One region of the Streptomyces sp. NPDC041191 genome, then DNA from elsewhere that is predicted to be linked to it. Evidence: riboswitches for the same ligand, from Rfam matches in the RefSeq annotation. Region 1 holds a riboswitch; the other holds the start of a gene.
What was found. A riboswitch is a leader RNA that binds a small molecule or an ion and turns the genes downstream of it on or off. The one in region 1 is predicted to bind S-adenosylmethionine.

Region 1 (8,079 bases):
GACTCCCGGGGCCGCCTGCGCGCGGCACTGCACCCGGACGAGCCCCCCGCGTGACCGCGCCGCTCCGCCGCCACCGCGCCCCCCGCCGGCATCGGCGGAGCCCGGCCGGTCTCATGTCTGCGGGGGCGGTGGTGACGAGACGGAGCTCCGCCGGGTGTTGGGCGGCGTGCGGGACTCCCTGAGTACGAGGTTCTCGCCGTGCTCGCGGAACAGATCGGTGACGTACTCGTCGAGCACGGCGATCTGTTCCTGGCGGAAGTACACCTCGGAGAGCACGTTCCGCTGCTCGGTGTCGACCTGCTTCTGCGTGTCGGACCATGCCTTGTCACCGGGGGCCTTGGGCACGAGGTCGAACTCGTCCTGGCTCCGCACCAGGAAGTCGCCGACCGGCGTCAGATCGTGCTTGCCGGTCTCCGCGTCGGGTTTCGCCCGGTAGACGATGACGTTGAGTCCGTCCACCTCTCCGGCTTCGATCCGTTTCCTGAGGAGGGGCCACTCGATCTGGTTGAGCACGCTCGAATCCGTCGTGCCGTCCAGAACGCTGGCCGTGACCCAGCCCGTCAGGGACTTCACGTACGAACTCGACAGCTGCCTCCAGAGCTCGCCGAGGGTCGGGGACGAACTCCACGTCGGGAGGCCGAAGGTCAGGCCGTCGAAGATCCGGCCCTGGACCGAGGACTCCAGCACCACGCTGCGCCCCACGCTCGCGGCCTCGACGGAGAGGGCCGAGCCCGCCTTGGACCAGACGTGGCCGTGGTCCGCGGACTCGGTCGCACAGGTTTCCAGGGCCTCGTCGAACCCCTCTTTCTCCTGGTTCCTCTTGTACCAGTGGTACTGGACCCTGTTGCCGTACACACCTTTCCGGTGCAGTCCCTCCATGATGCCGTCGATGGCCCCGGCGTTCACGGAAGGCGGCTTGCCGGCCTCGGCCGCGAGGTCCTGCTCGACGCTCTCGAGGAACTTCTCGATGCCCTCGGTGAAGACGGGGTCGGCGGCAAGCCGGTGGATGCCCGAGATCCGTCGCTTCAGCTCGGCCTTCTCCATGGAGAATTTGATCATTCGCTCATCGGATTCCGGCATCGTCGGCCGTGGGGGGACATCCGCGTCCTCGGACTCCGTCGAGGTCTTCCGTACCGGGGTGTCCGGCATCCGCTGCACCGGGGTTCCGTGGCCGCAGCCCGTGTCGTGCCGGTGCCGTTCCTGTGCGTCGTCCTGCGCTCCGGGGTACCCGGACCGGCGGAGCATCTGGACGACGGCGGCGTTGCCCGCACCGCTCTGCAGGGCGAGGAGAACCGACTGCGGGGTTCCGGCACCGCCGGTCTGCCTGGTCGGGGATGCGGAGTTCCGCACGCGGCTGTCGTTCTCCGGGGCGGGGCGCCGGACTTTTCCTTCGCTGGACACGGGTCCTCATTCCGGGGGGCGGGGGCTTCCCTCTGGATACCGGAGGCGTGGGCGCGCGGACAGAGCCGGAAGGGCAGCGCCGGAGGCCGGTGGGCGGGACCGGAAGGGCAGCCGGTACGGGGCCCGGGGAACCGCTCGCCGACGCGCTCCTCCGGCCCGGACCCCGGCCCGGGAACGGCTCCCCGGCCCGGAAACGGCCCCGGCCCGGGAACAGCTCCGCGATCCGGGAAGGGACCTCCGGGAAACGCGCCGAGGGCGGCACCCCCCTCTCGGGGAGTGCCGCCCTCGGCTGTCGCGTCCAGCGACGAACCGCCGATCCCTCGGGATCAGAAGTCCATGTCACCGCCCGGCATGCCGCCGCCGGCCGGCGCGGCGGCCTTCTCCGGCTTGTCGGCGATGACGGCCTCGGTGGTGAGGAACAGCGCGGCGATCGACGCGGCGTTCTGCAGCGCGGAGCGCGTGACCTTCGCCGGGTCGATGATGCCCTCGGCGATGAGGTCGACGTACTCGTTGGTCGCGGCGTTCAGGCCGTGGCCGACGGGCAGGTTGCGGACCTTCTCCGCCACGACGCCGCCCTCGAGGCCGGCGTTGACGGCGATCTGCTTCAGCGGGGCCTCCAGGGCCAGCTTCACGATCGCGGCACCGGTGGCCTCGTCACCGGAGAGGTCGGCCTCCAGCTTCTCGAAGACGGTCGACGCCTGGAGCAGGGCCACGCCACCGCCGGCGACGATGCCCTCCTCGACGGCCGCCTTCGCGTTGCGGACGGCGTCCTCGATGCGGTGCTTGCGCTCCTTGAGCTCGACCTCGGTCGCGGCACCGGCCTTGATGACGGCGACGCCACCGGCGAGCTTCGCCAGGCGCTCCTGGAGCTTCTCGCGGTCGTAGTCCGAGTCGCTGTTCTCGATCTCGGCGCGGATCTGGTTCACGCGACCGGCGACCTGCTCGCTGTCACCGGCACCGTCGACGATGGTGGTCTCGTCCTTGGTGATGACGACCTTGCGGGCGCGGCCCAGCAGGTCGAGGCCCGCGTTCTCCAGCTTGAGGCCGACCTCCTCGGAGATGACCGTGCCGCCGGTGAGGATGGCGATGTCGTTCAGCATGGCCTTGCGGCGGTCGCCGAAGCCCGGGGCCTTGACCGCGACGGACTTGAAGGTGCCGCGGATCTTGTTGACCACCAGGGTCGACAGGGCCTCGCCCTCGACGTCCTCGGCGATGATCAGCAGCGGCTTGCCCGACTGCATGACCTTCTCCAGGAGCGGGAGCAGGTCCTTCACGGAGGAGATCTTGGAGTTGACGATCAGGAGGTAGGGGTCGTCGAGCGACGCCTCCATGCGCTCCATGTCGGTGGCGAAGTACGCCGAGATGTAGCCCTTGTCGAAGCGCATGCCCTCGGTGAGTTCCAGCTCCAGACCGAAGGTCTGGGACTCCTCGACGGTGATGACGCCTTCCTTGCCGACCTTGTCCATCGCCTCGGCGATGAGCTCGCCGATCTGGGTGTCGGCGGCGGAGATGGAGGCCGTGGAGGCGATCTGCTCCTTGGTCTCGACATCCTTCGCCTGCTCGAGCAGGGCGCCGGAGACGGCCTCGACGGCCTTCTCGATGCCGCGCTTGAGGGCCATCGGGTTGGCACCGGCGGCGACGTTGCGGAGGCCCTCGCGGACGAGCGCCTGGGCGAGGACGGTGGCGGTGGTCGTACCGTCGCCGGCGACGTCGTCCGTCTTCTTGGCGACTTCCTTGACCAGCTCGGCGCCGATCTTCTCGTACGGGTCCTCGAGCTCGATCTCCTTGGCGATGGAAACACCGTCGTTGGTGATCGTGGGGGCACCCCACTTCTTCTCGAGGACGACGTTGCGGCCCTTGGGGCCGAGGGTGACCTTGACGGCGTCAGCGAGCTGGTTCATGCCGCGCTCGAGACCGCGCCGGGCCTCCTCGTCGAACGCGATGATCTTGGCCATGTGAAGTGGTCCTCCCGGACATGGGGTGGATAACGCTCCAGGACCGCGCCGACGCCCGCGACGGACGGCCTCCGGTTGCTCCGCGCGGTTCCTTGCCCCACGCGGCCGACGGCCTCGCCTGCCCGATCCTCGTAGCACTCTCACCTTCCGAGTGCTAACGCCAATGATTAGCACTCGCCCTATGAGAGTGCAAGCGACTCTCGGGTTTCGGGCGGGGAGCCGGGGGTTCCGGAAGGCGGCGCGGAGGACCCGGCGGACGGGGGCCCGGGCGTACGGAGCCCCGAAGGAGCGGGCGCCCGGCCCGGAAGCCGCCCCGCCCCGCACACGCGAGAGGGGCCCGCGTCCCCTTGGGGATGCGGGCCCCTCGACGGCGTTGCGTCGGTGGCCGATCGCGCCGCGCTCAGACGGCGAGCTTGACCATGTCCGCCTGCGGACCCTTCTGGCCCTGCGAGATCTCGAACTCGACTCGCTGTCCTTCTTCGAGGCTGCGGTAGCCATCCATCTGGATCGCGCTGTAGTGGACGAAAACATCCGCACCACCGTCGACCGCGATGAAGCCGTAGCCCTTCTCCGCGTTGAACCACTTGACGGTGCCCTGAGCCATGCCTAACTCCCCTGTTACTGGCCCTTGCGCGGGGCCGCACTTCACGAACCCCGGGTCAGACCCTGCGCCGGAACGCGTCGACCGCGGCTGAATGTATCTGCCCAACTGCCCTCTGCAACAGGCCGTTCGAGCGAGAATTCTGGGCACGCCAGAAAGGAGGAAAGGGAGAATCCCTTGAATGTCCGGGCAAGTCGGGCCCGGCAAAGCGCGCAGAAGGTGCACAACGCGCGCACGGTTTGGCCACTTCTTGTCATGTCGGGGGGCGTTCTCATATGCGCCCGGCATGAGCGACGGAGGGGGCTTCCCCAACTCTACCGCGCTCAACCATACAGAATTGCCCCTTCCGCTTATGGATGCGGAAGGGGCAATTCGAGGATGGTTCACGGGCGATCCGAAAAGGACGGACCCGGAAGAACGGAGCGGAAGGGGCGGGCCGGCGGGGACGCCCGGCCCGCCGTTCAGCAGCCTCCGGCGACCGCCGGGATGATCGAGACGCCCGCGCCGTCCGGGGTGGCCGTCTCCAGGCCCTGCTCGAAGCGCACGTCGTCGTCGTTCACGTAGACGTTGACGAAGCGGCGCAGCCTGCCCTGGTCGTCCAGGACGCGGGCGGCGATGCCCGTGTGGTTCTTCTCCAGGTCAGCGATGACCTCGGCGAGGGTCGCGCCCTCGGCCGGGACCTCGGACCGTCCGCCGGTGTAGGTGCGGAGGATGGTGGGGATGCGGACGTTCACGGCCATGACTTCGTCACCTTTCGGGGGCTGGGGGGCTTCAGTGCGCCAGGCCGGCGTCGCGGAACGCGTCCAGGCTCGGGCGGATGGTGGCGGTCGCCTGCGAGGTGTCGGCCACCGCGTCCAGGGTCTTGAGGCCGTCGCCGGTGTTGAGGACGACGGTGGTCAGCTCCGGGTCGAGGAGGCCGTTCTCCACGAGCTTGCGGGTGACGCCGACGGTCACGCCGCCCGCCGTCTCCGCGAAGATGCCCTCGGTCCGCGCGAGCAGCTTGATCGCGTCCACGACCTGCTCGTCGTTCACGTCCTCCACGGCGCCGCCGGTGCGGCGGGCGATGTCGAGGACGTACGGGCCGTCGGCCGGGTTGCCGATCGCGAGCGACTTGGCGATCGTGTTCGGCTTCTGCGGGCGGACCACGTCGTGGCCGGCCTTGTAGGCGGCGGAGACCGGGGAGCAGCCCTCGGCCTGGGCGCCGAAGATCCTGTACGGCTTGTCCTCGACCAGGCCCAGCTTGACGAGCTCCTGGAGCCCCTTGTCGATCTTGGTGAGCTGGGAGCCGGACGCGATCGGGATGACGAGCTGGTCCGGGATCACCCAGCCGAGCTGCTCGCAGATCTCGTACGCGAGCGTCTTGGAGCCCTCGCCGTAGTACGGGCGCAGGTTGACGTTCACGAAGCCCCAGCCCTCGCCGAGCGGGTCGCCGATCAGCTCCGAGCAGAAGCGGTTCACGTCGTCGTAGTTGCCCTCGATGGCGACGAGGTCCCCGCCGTAGACGCCGGCCATGACGACCTTGCCCTGCTCCAGGTCGTGCGGGATGAACACGCAGGAGCGGAAGCCGGCGCGGGCGGCGGCGGCGCCGACGGCGCCGGCCAGGTTGCCGGTGGAGGAGCAGGAGAGGGTGGTGAAGCCGAAGGCGCGGGCGGCCTCGATGGCCTGGGCGACGACCCGGTCCTTGAAGGAGTGGGTCGGGTTGCCCGAGTCGTCCTTGACGAAGAGCTTCCCGGGGGCGACGCCGATCTCGCGGGCGAGGTTGTCGGCCTTGACGAGCGGGGTCCAGCCGGGGTTCAGGTTCGGCTTCTCGGCCACGTCGGCGGGGACGGGCAGGAGGGGGGCGTAGCGCCAGATGCTGGCGGGGCCGGCCTCGATCCGCTTCCGCAGTGCCTCGGGGTCGCCGGTCGGCAGGTCGTAGGCCACTTCGAGCGGCCCGAAACAGAGGGCGCAGGCGAAGATCGGGCCGAGGGCGAAGACTTCACCGCATTCGCGACAGGAGAGTCCGGTCGCGGGACCGAGGTCGACGGCGGTGGAGGGTGCGACGGTCTGTACAGCCATGGAGGCGAGGCCCTTTCTCCTCATCTTTCCCATGACGAATTTTTCGCCATGAGACGGATTTGGCACCTTCCCTAGCCGGTGGACCCCGATGGAGTACGAGACTGACCGACTGGAGGGTTGCCGGGGCTTCAACGGGCCGTTTCCCTCTGCCCCTCTGGATGAGCGGTATTCGGTTGTGAAGCGCGGTGGACTTTCGTTCCTGCGCTCCGGCGCGGATGCCACCCCGAAGTGCGGAGGGCGGTCGCGTTGTTCAAGACTGTAACCGAAGGCCCGGGCGCTTGGACGGCCCGTCCGAACCGCGAGATGGAGATCACGTGCTGGAAGAGGTGGAGCGCTGGCTGGCCCGGCGGTCCTGGTCCGTGGCGGACCGGCCGATGGAGCGGATCCTCGCCGCCAAGCGTGCGACGACGGTCAGCGTGGTGCTGCCGGCGCTGAACGAGGAGGCGACGGTCGGGGACATCGTCACCGTGATCCGGCGCGAGCTGATGTCGGAGTCGGTGCCGCTCGTCGACGAACTGGTGGTGGTCGACTCGGGCTCCACCGACCGCACGGCGGAGGTCGCGGCGGCGGCCGGCGCCCGGGTGGTCGCGCGGGACGCGGTCCTCCCCCGGATACCGGCCGTGCCCGGCAAGGGCGAGGTCCTGTGGCGGTCGCTGATGGCGACCGACGGGGACGTGGTGTGCTTCGTGGACGCGGACCTGCGGGACTTCTCCGCCGACTTCGTCACGGGGATCGTCGGCCCGCTCCTGACCGACCCGGAGGTCCACCTCGTCAAGGCGATGTACGACCGTCCGCTGGACGGCGTCCCCGGCCAGGGCGGCCGGGTGACGGAGCTGATGGCGCGCCCGCTGCTCAACCTGCACTGGCCGCAGCTGGCCGGCTTCGTCCAGCCGCTCGGCGGCGAGTACGCGGCCCGCCGCTCGCTCCTGGAGCGGCTGCCCTTCCCGGTCGGCTACGGGGTGGAGCTGGGCCTCCTCGTGGACGCGCTCCACACGGTGGGCCTGGACGCGCTCGCACAGGTGGACGTGGGGGTGCGCAAGCACCGGAACCAGGACGGGCACGCGCTGGGCCGGATGGCGGCGACCATCTACCGGACGGCGCAGCTGCGGCTCTCGCGGGGGCACCTGGTGCGGCCGTGGCTGACCCAGTTCGAGCGCGGCGAGCGGGGTTTCGAGCCGCGCACGTACGCGGTGGACACGGAGGAGCGGCCGCCGATGGCAGGGATCGCGGAGTACGCGCGGCGCCGCGTGGCGTAACGCCGTCCGATGATTCGCTTTGCCTACATTTCTTCCCCATGGGCTTCGGACAACGTATGGGCAGGGCGCTGACGGCGACGGCCCTGGCGGCGGTCGCGCTGGTACCGGTCGCGGCGGGCCCCGCGCCCGCCTCGGCGCCGCCGGGCCCCGCGCCCGCCGCGGCGCCGCCGGGCCCCGCGCCCGCGTCGGCGGCGTCGGGCCCCGCGTCGGCGGCACGAGGCCCCGGGAACCGCGCCGTCCTCCCGGCCACCGCCCCGGCACCGGCGCCCGCCCCGCCCGGAGCCCGGCCCCGGCCCCGGGGGAGCGCCGAGCGGCTGTGGCTGCTCGGCGGGCTCGTGGCGGCGCTGGCGGGAACGGGGTGGGTGGCGAGGGCGGCGCTGCGGAGCAGAACCGCCCCTTGACCGGCCGGGGCCGCTCCCCGGCGGACCGGCCCCGCTCCCGGCCCGGGGCCCTCCCCCGTCGGGCCCGGGACCGCCCTCCGCCCGGCCCGGAGCCGCCCCCTCCCGGCCCGATCGCCTCCGTGACCCTCCGTGGCCGGAACTCCCCCGTCTCGTATCCGTACGTTTGAGCGTTTACGGGACGGGCTAGGTTCGCCACATGGCTACTGTGCTCGTGGCATCCAACCGGGGTCCGGTCTCGTACACGCTCGGCGAGGACGGTTCGCTCGACACCCGGAGGGGTGGCGGCGGCCTGGTCTCCGGGCTGAGCGCCGTCTCCTCGCAGGACAGCCTGTGGGTGTGCGCGGCCCTCGGCGAGGGCGACCGGGAGGCGGTCCGGCGCGGCGTCGGCGAGCCCGGCGTGCGGATGC
Region 2 (8,079 bases), on a different contig from region 1:
AAGAAGAAGGTCATCTACACGCAGGCCGAGATCGACCGGCTCGCGGCGTACGTGGCCTCCCTCGGAGCCGGCCCGATCACGCCGACCGAGCAGCAGTACAACCCCGCGGGCGCCGACAAGGGCCGGGGCGGCGAACTGTTCCGCACCAACTGTGCCCAGTGCCACAACTTCACCGGGGAGGGCGGCGCGCTGACCCACGGCAAGTACGCCCCGAGCCTCGAAGGCGTGAGCCCGAAGCACCTCTACGAGGCCATGCAGACCGGCCCGCAGAACATGCCCTCCTTCCCCGACACGACCATGCCGGAGAAGGAGAAGAAGGACATCATCGCGTACGTCCAGGCCGTCAACAGCGACGAGGCCGACAACCCGGGCGGTCTCTCCCTCGGTGGACTCGGTCCCGTCAGCGAGGGCCTGTTCGCCTGGATCTTCGGTCTGGGTGCGCTCATCGCAGTTGCCATCTGGGTCGCGGCCCACACCGCTAAGGCCAAGAAGTCATGAGTAGCCAAGAGATTCCAGAAGAGAACCTGCCGGCAGTGCAGGACACCGCGCACGGCGCGGTGAAGGTCGCCGACGACCCGTTCGCCGACCCGGGCCTCCCGCCCCACAAGCCCCGCATCCAGGACATCGACGAGCGGGCCGCCCGCCGGTCCGAGCGCGCGGTCGCCTTCATGTTCACGCTGTCGATGCTGGCCACGATCGGCTTCATCGCCTCGTACGTGATCTTCCCGGTCGACAAGATCGTGTACATCTGGCCCTTCGGCCGGGTGTCCGCGCTCAACTTTTCCCTGGGCCTGACCCTCGGCGCCTCCCTCTTCTTCATCGGCGCGGGCGCGGTCCACTGGGCCCGCACCCTGATGTCCGACGTCGAGGTGGCGGACGAGCGGCACCCGATCGAGGCGTCGCCCGAGGTCAAGGCGAAGGTCATGGCGGACTTCGCGGCCGGTGCCGCCGAGTCCGGCATGGGCCGCCGCAAGCTCATCCGCAACACGATGTTCGGCGCGCTGGCGCTCATGCCGCTCTCCAGCATCGTGCTGCTGCGCGACATGGGCCCGCTGCCCGAGAAGAAGCTCCGGACCACCCTGTGGGCCAAGGGCAAGCAGCTCATCAACATGAACACGCACGAGCCGCTGCGTCCCGAGGACGTCGCGGTCGGTTCGCTGACCTTCGCGATGCCGGAGGGCCTCTCGGAGCACGACCACCACTTCCAGACCGAGATCGCCAAGGCCGCCCTGATGATCGTCCGGATCCAGCCGGACGACATCAAGGACAAGCGCGAGCTCGAGTGGTCGCACGAGGGCATCGTCGCCTTCTCGAAGATCTGCACCCACGTGGGCTGCCCGATCTCCCTGTACGAGCAGCAGACGCACCACGTCCTCTGCCCGTGCCACCAGTCCACCTTCGACCTCTCCGACGGCGCCCGCGTCATCTTCGGCCCGGCCGGTCACGCCCTTCCGCAGCTGCGGATCGGCGTGAACGACAAGGGCTTCCTGGAGGCGCTCGGCGACTTCGACGAGCCCGTCGGCCCTGCCTTCTGGGAGCGCGGATGAGCACCGTGACCGATACCGAAAAGAAGGCGCCCGCGGGTGAGCGGGTCGCCGACTGGGCCGACGGACGCCTGGGGATCTACACGCTGGCCAAGGCCAACATGCGGAAGATCTTCCCGGACCACTGGTCCTTCATGCTGGGCGAGATCTGCCTCTACAGCTTCCTCATCATCATCCTGACGGGCGTCTACCTGACGATGTTCTTCCACCCGTCGATGAACGAGGTGGAGTACGCCGGACCGTACGTCCCGCTCCAGGGACAGCTGATGTCCGAGGCGTTCAACTCGACCATGCACATCTCGTTCGAGGTGCGCGGTGGCCTGCTGATCCGGCAGATCCACCACTGGGCGGCGCTGATCTTCCTCGCCGGCATGTTCGTGCACATGATGCGCGTGTTCTTCACCGGCGCGTTCCGCAAGCCGCGCGAGATCAACTGGCTGTTCGGCTTCCTGCTGTTCTTCCTGGGCATGTTCACCGGCTTCACCGGCTACTCGCTCCCGGACGACCTGCTCTCCGGCACCGGTGTCCGCTTCATGCAGGGCGCGATCCTGTCCGTGCCGGTCGTCGGCACGTACCTCTCGATGTTCCTGTTCGGCGGGGAGTTCCCCGGCGGCGACTTCGTCGCCCGGTTCTACTCGGCGCACATCCTGCTGCTGCCCGGCATCATGCTGGGCCTCGTGGTCGCCCACCTCATCCTGGTGTTCGTCCACAAGCACACGCAGTTCGAGGGTCCCGGCCGCACGAACAAGAACGTCGTCGGCATGCCGCTGCTGCCCGTGTACATGGCGAAGGCCGGAGGCTTCTTCTTCCTGGTCTTCGGCGTCATCGCGGTCATCGCGGCGATCGCCTCGATCAACCCGATCTGGGCGCTCGGCCCGTACCGTCCGGACCAGGTGTCCACCGGCGCCCAGCCCGACTGGTACATGGGCTTCGCCGAGGGCCTGATCCGCGTCATGCCGGGCTGGGAGATCAACCTCTGGGGCCACACGCTCGTCCTGGGCGTGATGATCCCGCTGGCGATCTTCCCGGCGGTGCTCGGCGCGATCGCGGTCTACCCGTTCATCGAGTCCTGGATCACGGGCGACAAGCGCGAGCACCACATCGCGCAGCGCCCGCGCAACGCTCCGACGCGCACCGGTTTCGGCGTCGCCTGGATCACCGCGTACATGATCATGCTCGTGGGCGGTGGAAACGACCTCTGGGCGACCCACTTCCACCTGTCGATCAACTCGATCACCTGGTTCGTGCGGATCTTCTTCTTCGTCGGCCCGGTCATCGCGTTCATCGTCACCAAGCGGATCTGCCTCGGCCTCCAGCGCCGGGACCGGGACAAGGTGCTGCACGGCCGCGAGTCGGGCATCATCAAGCGCCTGCCGCACGGTGAGTTCGTCGAGATCCACGAGCCGCTCAGCCAGGGCGAGCTGCACCGCCTCACGGCGCACGAGCAGTACGAGCCCGCGGCACTGCCGCCGGCCGTGGACGAGAACGGCGTGGAGCGGAAGATCGGCCGCATGGAGAAGCTGCGGATCAAGCTCAACAGGGGCTACTACGGCGGGGACAGCCAGATCCCCAAGCCCACCGTCGAGGAGTACAAGGAGATCCAGAGCGGCCACGGCCACCACTGATCACCTGACGCTCCCGACGCCCTGAAGTCGCCACGGCAAGAGCCCCGTCCACACGCCGGACGGGGCTCTTCGCCGTCCCCGGGGGTCGATAGGGTGGGCCCGTATCCGTCACGCGATGATGACCGGGAGCTGCCATGGGCGCTGTGACCCCCGCTGGAGGACCCACCACGGCGGGCCGCTCCTGGCCCGTCGTCCTGGACGGCCTGCTGAGCGGCCGCGACCAGAGCGCCGAGGACACCGCCTGGGCCATGGACCGGATCCTGCGCGGCGAGGCCACCGACGCGCAGATCGCCGGGTTCGTCGTGGCCCTGCGCGCCAAGGGCGAGACCGTCGAGGAGATCACCGGCCTCGTCCGGACGATGTACGAGCACGCCCACACCATCGAGGTGCCCGGCGCCACCGTCGACATCGTGGGCACCGGCGGCGACGGCGCCAAGACCGTCAACATCTCCACCATGTCCGCGATCGTGGTCGCCGGAACGGGGGCCAAGGTCGTCAAGCACGGCAACCGCGCGGCCTCCTCCGCCTCCGGGGCCTCCGACGTCCTGGAGAAGCTCGGCGTCAACCTGGACCTGGCCCCGAAGCGGGTCGCCGAGGTCGCCGAGGAGGCCGGCGTCACCTTCTGCTTCGCCGTGAGGTTCCATCCGGCGCTGCGCCACGTCGCGACGGCCCGCAGGGAACTCGGCATCCGCACCGTCTTCAACTTCCTCGGTCCGCTCACCAACCCGGCCCGGGTGCGGGCCCAGGCGACCGGGGTGGCGGACCCCCGGATGGCCCCCATCGTCGCCGGGGTGCTCGCCGGGCGCGGCTCCTCCGCGCTCGTCTTCCGCGGTGACGACGGGCTCGACGAGCTGACCACCACCGCCACCTCGCGGGTCTGGGTGGTCCGGGACGGCGCGGTGCGGGAGGAGACCTTCGACCCCCGTGACGTCGGCATCGACCTCGTGCCGGTGGAGGCGCTGCGCGGCGCCGACGCCTCCTACAACGCCGACGTGGCCCGCCGGCTGCTCGCCGGGGAGACCGGGCCGGTGCGGGACGCGGTGCTGCTCAACTCGGCGGCGGCGCTGACGGCGCTCGAACCGGGGGAGGGCACCCTCGCGGAGCGGATCCGCGCGGGCATGGAGAAGGCCGCCGAGGCGATCGACTCCGGTGCCGCCCGGCGGGCCCTGGAGCGCTGGATCGCCGCCAGCAACGCGTAGCCCCCGCGCCGTACGGCCCCGGTCCACCATGCGGACCGGGGTCTTGCGCCGCGGCGATCATGTGGCAGGATGCTCTCCAGGTCACGAGTGACAGCGTTTTGGCCCCGGCTCGCTGTCCGGCAACCCTCCTTCCGTGGCGGGGTGCCCCGGGTGATGACCAGGCCGCAGGCAGCGAGGTCTGCGGCAAGCGCGGATCCCTCGAACACCAGGGGTCCTGGTCACCGAGGAGTTTTTTCCGTGAGCAAGCGAATGCGATAGGGCGAGTCCGCCCCTTCTTCACCCTCGGAACAGGGTCCCTTCCGCGTACCCCCGTGTCCTCCGAGGCGTCCCCCGTGCCCCGCCGTGTCCGGCCGCGTACGGGATCCACCGAAGCCGTTCCGCACCGCCCGCCGGGAGATACCGCCATGTCCGCACGCCCGCACGCTGCCACCGTCGTCGAGTCCGCCGCAGATTCCGCCGTCACCGGGCCCGCCGCCACCGAGTCCGCCGGTCCCTGCCGCCCCGCCCCGCTGCCCGTCCTCGGCCGGGACGTCACCGTCCCGCTCGTCACCGGCGGCGAGGTGACCTACGCGGCGCTCGACTACGCGGCCAGCGCCCCGGCCCTCCAGCGGGTCTGGGACGACGTCGCCGCGTACGCCCCGTACTACGGCAGCGTCCACCGCGGCGCCGGTTACCTCTCCCAGCTCTCCACCGACCTCTTCGAGAACAGCCGCGCCACCGTGGCGGAGTTCCTCGGCTGCCGCCCCGGCGACCAGGTCGTCTTCACCCGCTCCACCACCGACTCGCTCAACCTGCTCGCCGCCGCCCTCCCCGCCGGCTGCCAGGTCTTCGTCTTCGAGACCGAGCACCACGCCTCGCTCCTGCCCTGGGGCGACGCCCGGGTGACGTACCTCGACGCGCCGCGCACCCCCGAGCAGGCCGTCGGGACCCTGGAGCGCGCCCTCGCGGAACGGGACCCCCACGGCCCCGCCCTGGTCTGCGTCACCGGCGCCTCCAACGTCACCGGCGAGCTGTGGCCGGTGCGGGAGCTGGCCGCCGCCGCCCACGCGCACGGCGCCCGGATCGTGCTCGACGCCGCCCAGCTCGCGCCCCACCACCCGGTCTCCGTGGCGGACCTCGACGTGGACTGGGTCGCCTTCTCCGGGCACAAGCTGTACGCGCCCTTCGGCTCCGGCGTCCTCGCCGGCCGCGCCGACTGGCTCCAGGACGCCGAGCCCTACCTCGCGGGCGGCGGCGCCTCCCGCACGGTGACGCGCCGGGCCGACGGCGGCGTGGACGTGGAGTGGCACACCACCGCGGCCCGCCACGAGGCCGGTTCCCCGAACGTCATCGGCGTCCTCGCGATCGCCTCCGCCTGCAAGGCGCTCGACGAGGCCGGCTTCGACGCCCTCGTCGAGCGCGAGAACCGCCTGGTCGCCCGGGTCCGCGCGGGCCTGGCGGAGGTCCCCGAGGTCAGGGTCCTCTCGCTCTTCGGCGACGACGCCCCGCGCGTCGGCGTCATCTCCTTCGTCGTGGAGGGCTGGAACAGCTCCCACTTCGCCGCCGCCCTCTCCGCCGAGTACGGCATCGGCGTCCGCGACGGCCTCTTCTGCGCCCACCCGCTGGTCCGCACCCTGCTCGGCGGCGACCCGCGGGACCCGGGCGAGTGCGGCGCCCCCGAGGCGGCGCCGGGGGAGAGGTCCCTCAACGCCGTACGGGTCAGCTTCGGCGCCGGCACCCCCGACGAGCACGTGGAGCGGTTCGTCGGCGCCGTGAAGGAGCTGGTCCGGGACGGCGCCCGGTGGAAGTACCGCACCGAGGACGGCCGTTGCGTCCCGGACCGCGGCTGAGTACTCACTCGTACGGGTGAAGGGGGCCTCCCGCCCGGGAGGCCCCCTCCGTCTGCCGCCGTGAAGCGCCTCAGGACTCCAGGCCGATGGCGAAGGCCGCCTCCAGGTCGTGCTGCGAGTACGTGCGGAACGCGACGTGCGTGTCCGTCGCCTCGACGCCCGGGATCTTGCTGATGCTGCCGGGGATCACGTCCGCCAGGTCGTCGTGGCGGGGCACCCGGACCATGGCGATCAGGTCGTACGTGCCGGTCACCGAGAAGACCTCGCTGACGCTGTCGAGCGCCGCGATCGACTCGGCGATCTCGGGGATGCGGTCCACGCTGGTCTTGATGAGCACGATCGCGCTGATCACGGCTGGCTTTCTCCCTCGGTGGCCGCGGCTGTGGCCTTCACTCTATCCCCACCCCGGTGGCGCACCCAGGCGTAGAGGAAGCCGAGCGAGAAGCCCACCACATGGGCCAGGTACGCGACGCCGGGACCGGCCCCCGCCGTCCGCGCGGCCAGCCACTGGAGCGCGAACCAGAAGACCAGCACGATCCACGCGGGGAAGCGCAGCGGCAGGAAGAAGAGGAAGGGGAAGAGGCTGGTGACCCGCGAGCGCGGGAAGAGGAAGAGGAAGGCCCCGAGCACACCGGAGATCGCCCCCGACGCCCCCACCAGGGTCTGCTCGCTGTCCGCGTGCGCCATCGCGTAGCCGACGAGGGCGAGGCAGCCGGTCCCCAGGTAGAAGAGGGCGTACTCGACCGACCCCATGCGCTCCTCGGCCATCGCGCCGAAGACGTGGAGGAAGAGCATGTTCCCCAGGAGGTGGAGCCAGCCGCCGTGGACGAAGAGCGCGGTGAGCGGGGTGAGCAGGGCGCGCGGATCGCCGCTCACCAGCTCGGCGGGGACGACGCCCCAGCGGCGGAAGTGGGAGCCCTGGGCGGCGAGGAGGGCGTCGCCCGTGCCGTGCGCCGGGTGGAGCCCGGAGACCGGGCCGATCGCGAAGAGGAGGCAGCAGGCGGCGATCAGCCCGTACGTCACCACGGGACCGCCGCGGACGCCCCGCAGGACGCCGCGGGCCGCGCTTCGCCATTCGATCACGGACAGATCATCGCGTACCGGGGGCGAAGGGGACAGAGTGCCTCGCCGTGTTCCGGCCTTCCCGCGAGGCCGTAGTGTGGCGGACAGTACGACCGCAGTTCGACGGCGCACCGCGGCTCCCGCACCTGGTATCCCGCAACAGGAAGAAGGACGGCACGATGACGACGGTTCCCCTGCCGACCGCCGAGACCCGCTGGCGCTGCACGCTCTGCGGCAACCTCACCCGCTTCGACGTGACCCGCTCGTCCAAGGTGGTCGAGTACGTCCATCTGGACCTCGCCGGAGAACCGACGGTCGAGGAGCGGCAGGTGGTCAGTGAGACCATCGAGTCGGTCCGCTGCCGCTGGTGCAACGCGGTGGACCGGATCGAACTGGTGGACAGGCCGGGCGCCGCTTCCTGAAGGACGGCGCGGACGACATAGGGGTGACGGATCGTGGAGCAGCCCGCGCACGGTGGAGAGCCGGCCGGCGCGGCAGGTGACGCTGCCGAGACGCTCGACCACCCACTGCCGGAGGCCGTGCGGCGGAAGGTCGTCGCGCTGGTCGCGGACGCCTTCGGCGGACTGACCGTCACGGAGCTGCCCGCGCCCCTGCGGCAGTACGCCCGGTTCACCGCGAGCCGGCGGGCCAAGTTCGCCGGCAACGCGATGGCGGCGGCCCTGGAGGGCGACCCGGTCTTCCGGCAGCGGATCGGCGAACGGTTCCGGCAGGACCAGCCCGAGCTGACCGGAGCCCTGGAGAGCGGCACCCCGCCGGCGGCGGCCGACCCCGTCGACGTGGCGGCGGCCGCCTACGTGCT

Region 2: linked by a shared signal. The riboswitch ahead of ACZ6AQ_RS01530 (aminotransferase class V-fold PLP-dependent enzyme) and the one ahead of thrC (threonine synthase) in region 1 are both predicted to bind S-adenosylmethionine.

The regions. Positions count from the first base shown of each region.
Region 1 is NZ_JBVIZC010000002.1:465,912-473,990, forward strand. It holds gene murQ (N-acetylmuramic acid 6-phosphate etherase) at 1-54, shown strand, start outside; gene ACZ6AQ_RS05315 (hypothetical protein) at 112-1,059, opposite strand; gene groL (chaperonin GroEL) at 1,728-3,356, opposite strand; gene ACZ6AQ_RS05325 (cold-shock protein) at 3,757-3,960, opposite strand; gene ACZ6AQ_RS05330 (MoaD/ThiS family protein) at 4,419-4,697, opposite strand; gene thrC (threonine synthase) at 4,729-6,015, opposite strand; SAM riboswitch class I at 6,033-6,180, opposite strand; gene ACZ6AQ_RS05340 (glucosyl-3-phosphoglycerate synthase) at 6,330-7,271, shown strand; gene ACZ6AQ_RS05345 (hypothetical protein) at 7,310-7,672, shown strand; gene ACZ6AQ_RS05350 (alpha,alpha-trehalose-phosphate synthase (UDP-forming)) at 7,869-8,079, shown strand, end outside.
Region 2 is NZ_JBVIZC010000001.1:341,961-350,039, reverse strand. It holds gene qcrC (cytochrome bc1 complex diheme cytochrome c subunit) at 1-498, shown strand, start outside; gene qcrA (cytochrome bc1 complex Rieske iron-sulfur subunit) at 495-1,547, shown strand; gene qcrB (cytochrome bc1 complex cytochrome b subunit) at 1,544-3,169, shown strand; gene trpD (anthranilate phosphoribosyltransferase) at 3,304-4,368, shown strand; SAM riboswitch class IV at 4,448-4,564, shown strand; gene ACZ6AQ_RS01530 (aminotransferase class V-fold PLP-dependent enzyme) at 4,773-6,197, shown strand; gene ACZ6AQ_RS01525 (Lrp/AsnC family transcriptional regulator) at 6,268-6,549, opposite strand; gene ACZ6AQ_RS01520 (rhomboid family intramembrane serine protease) at 6,546-7,280, opposite strand; gene ACZ6AQ_RS01515 (hypothetical protein) at 7,439-7,681, shown strand; gene ACZ6AQ_RS01510 (NYN domain-containing protein) at 7,715-8,079, shown strand, end outside.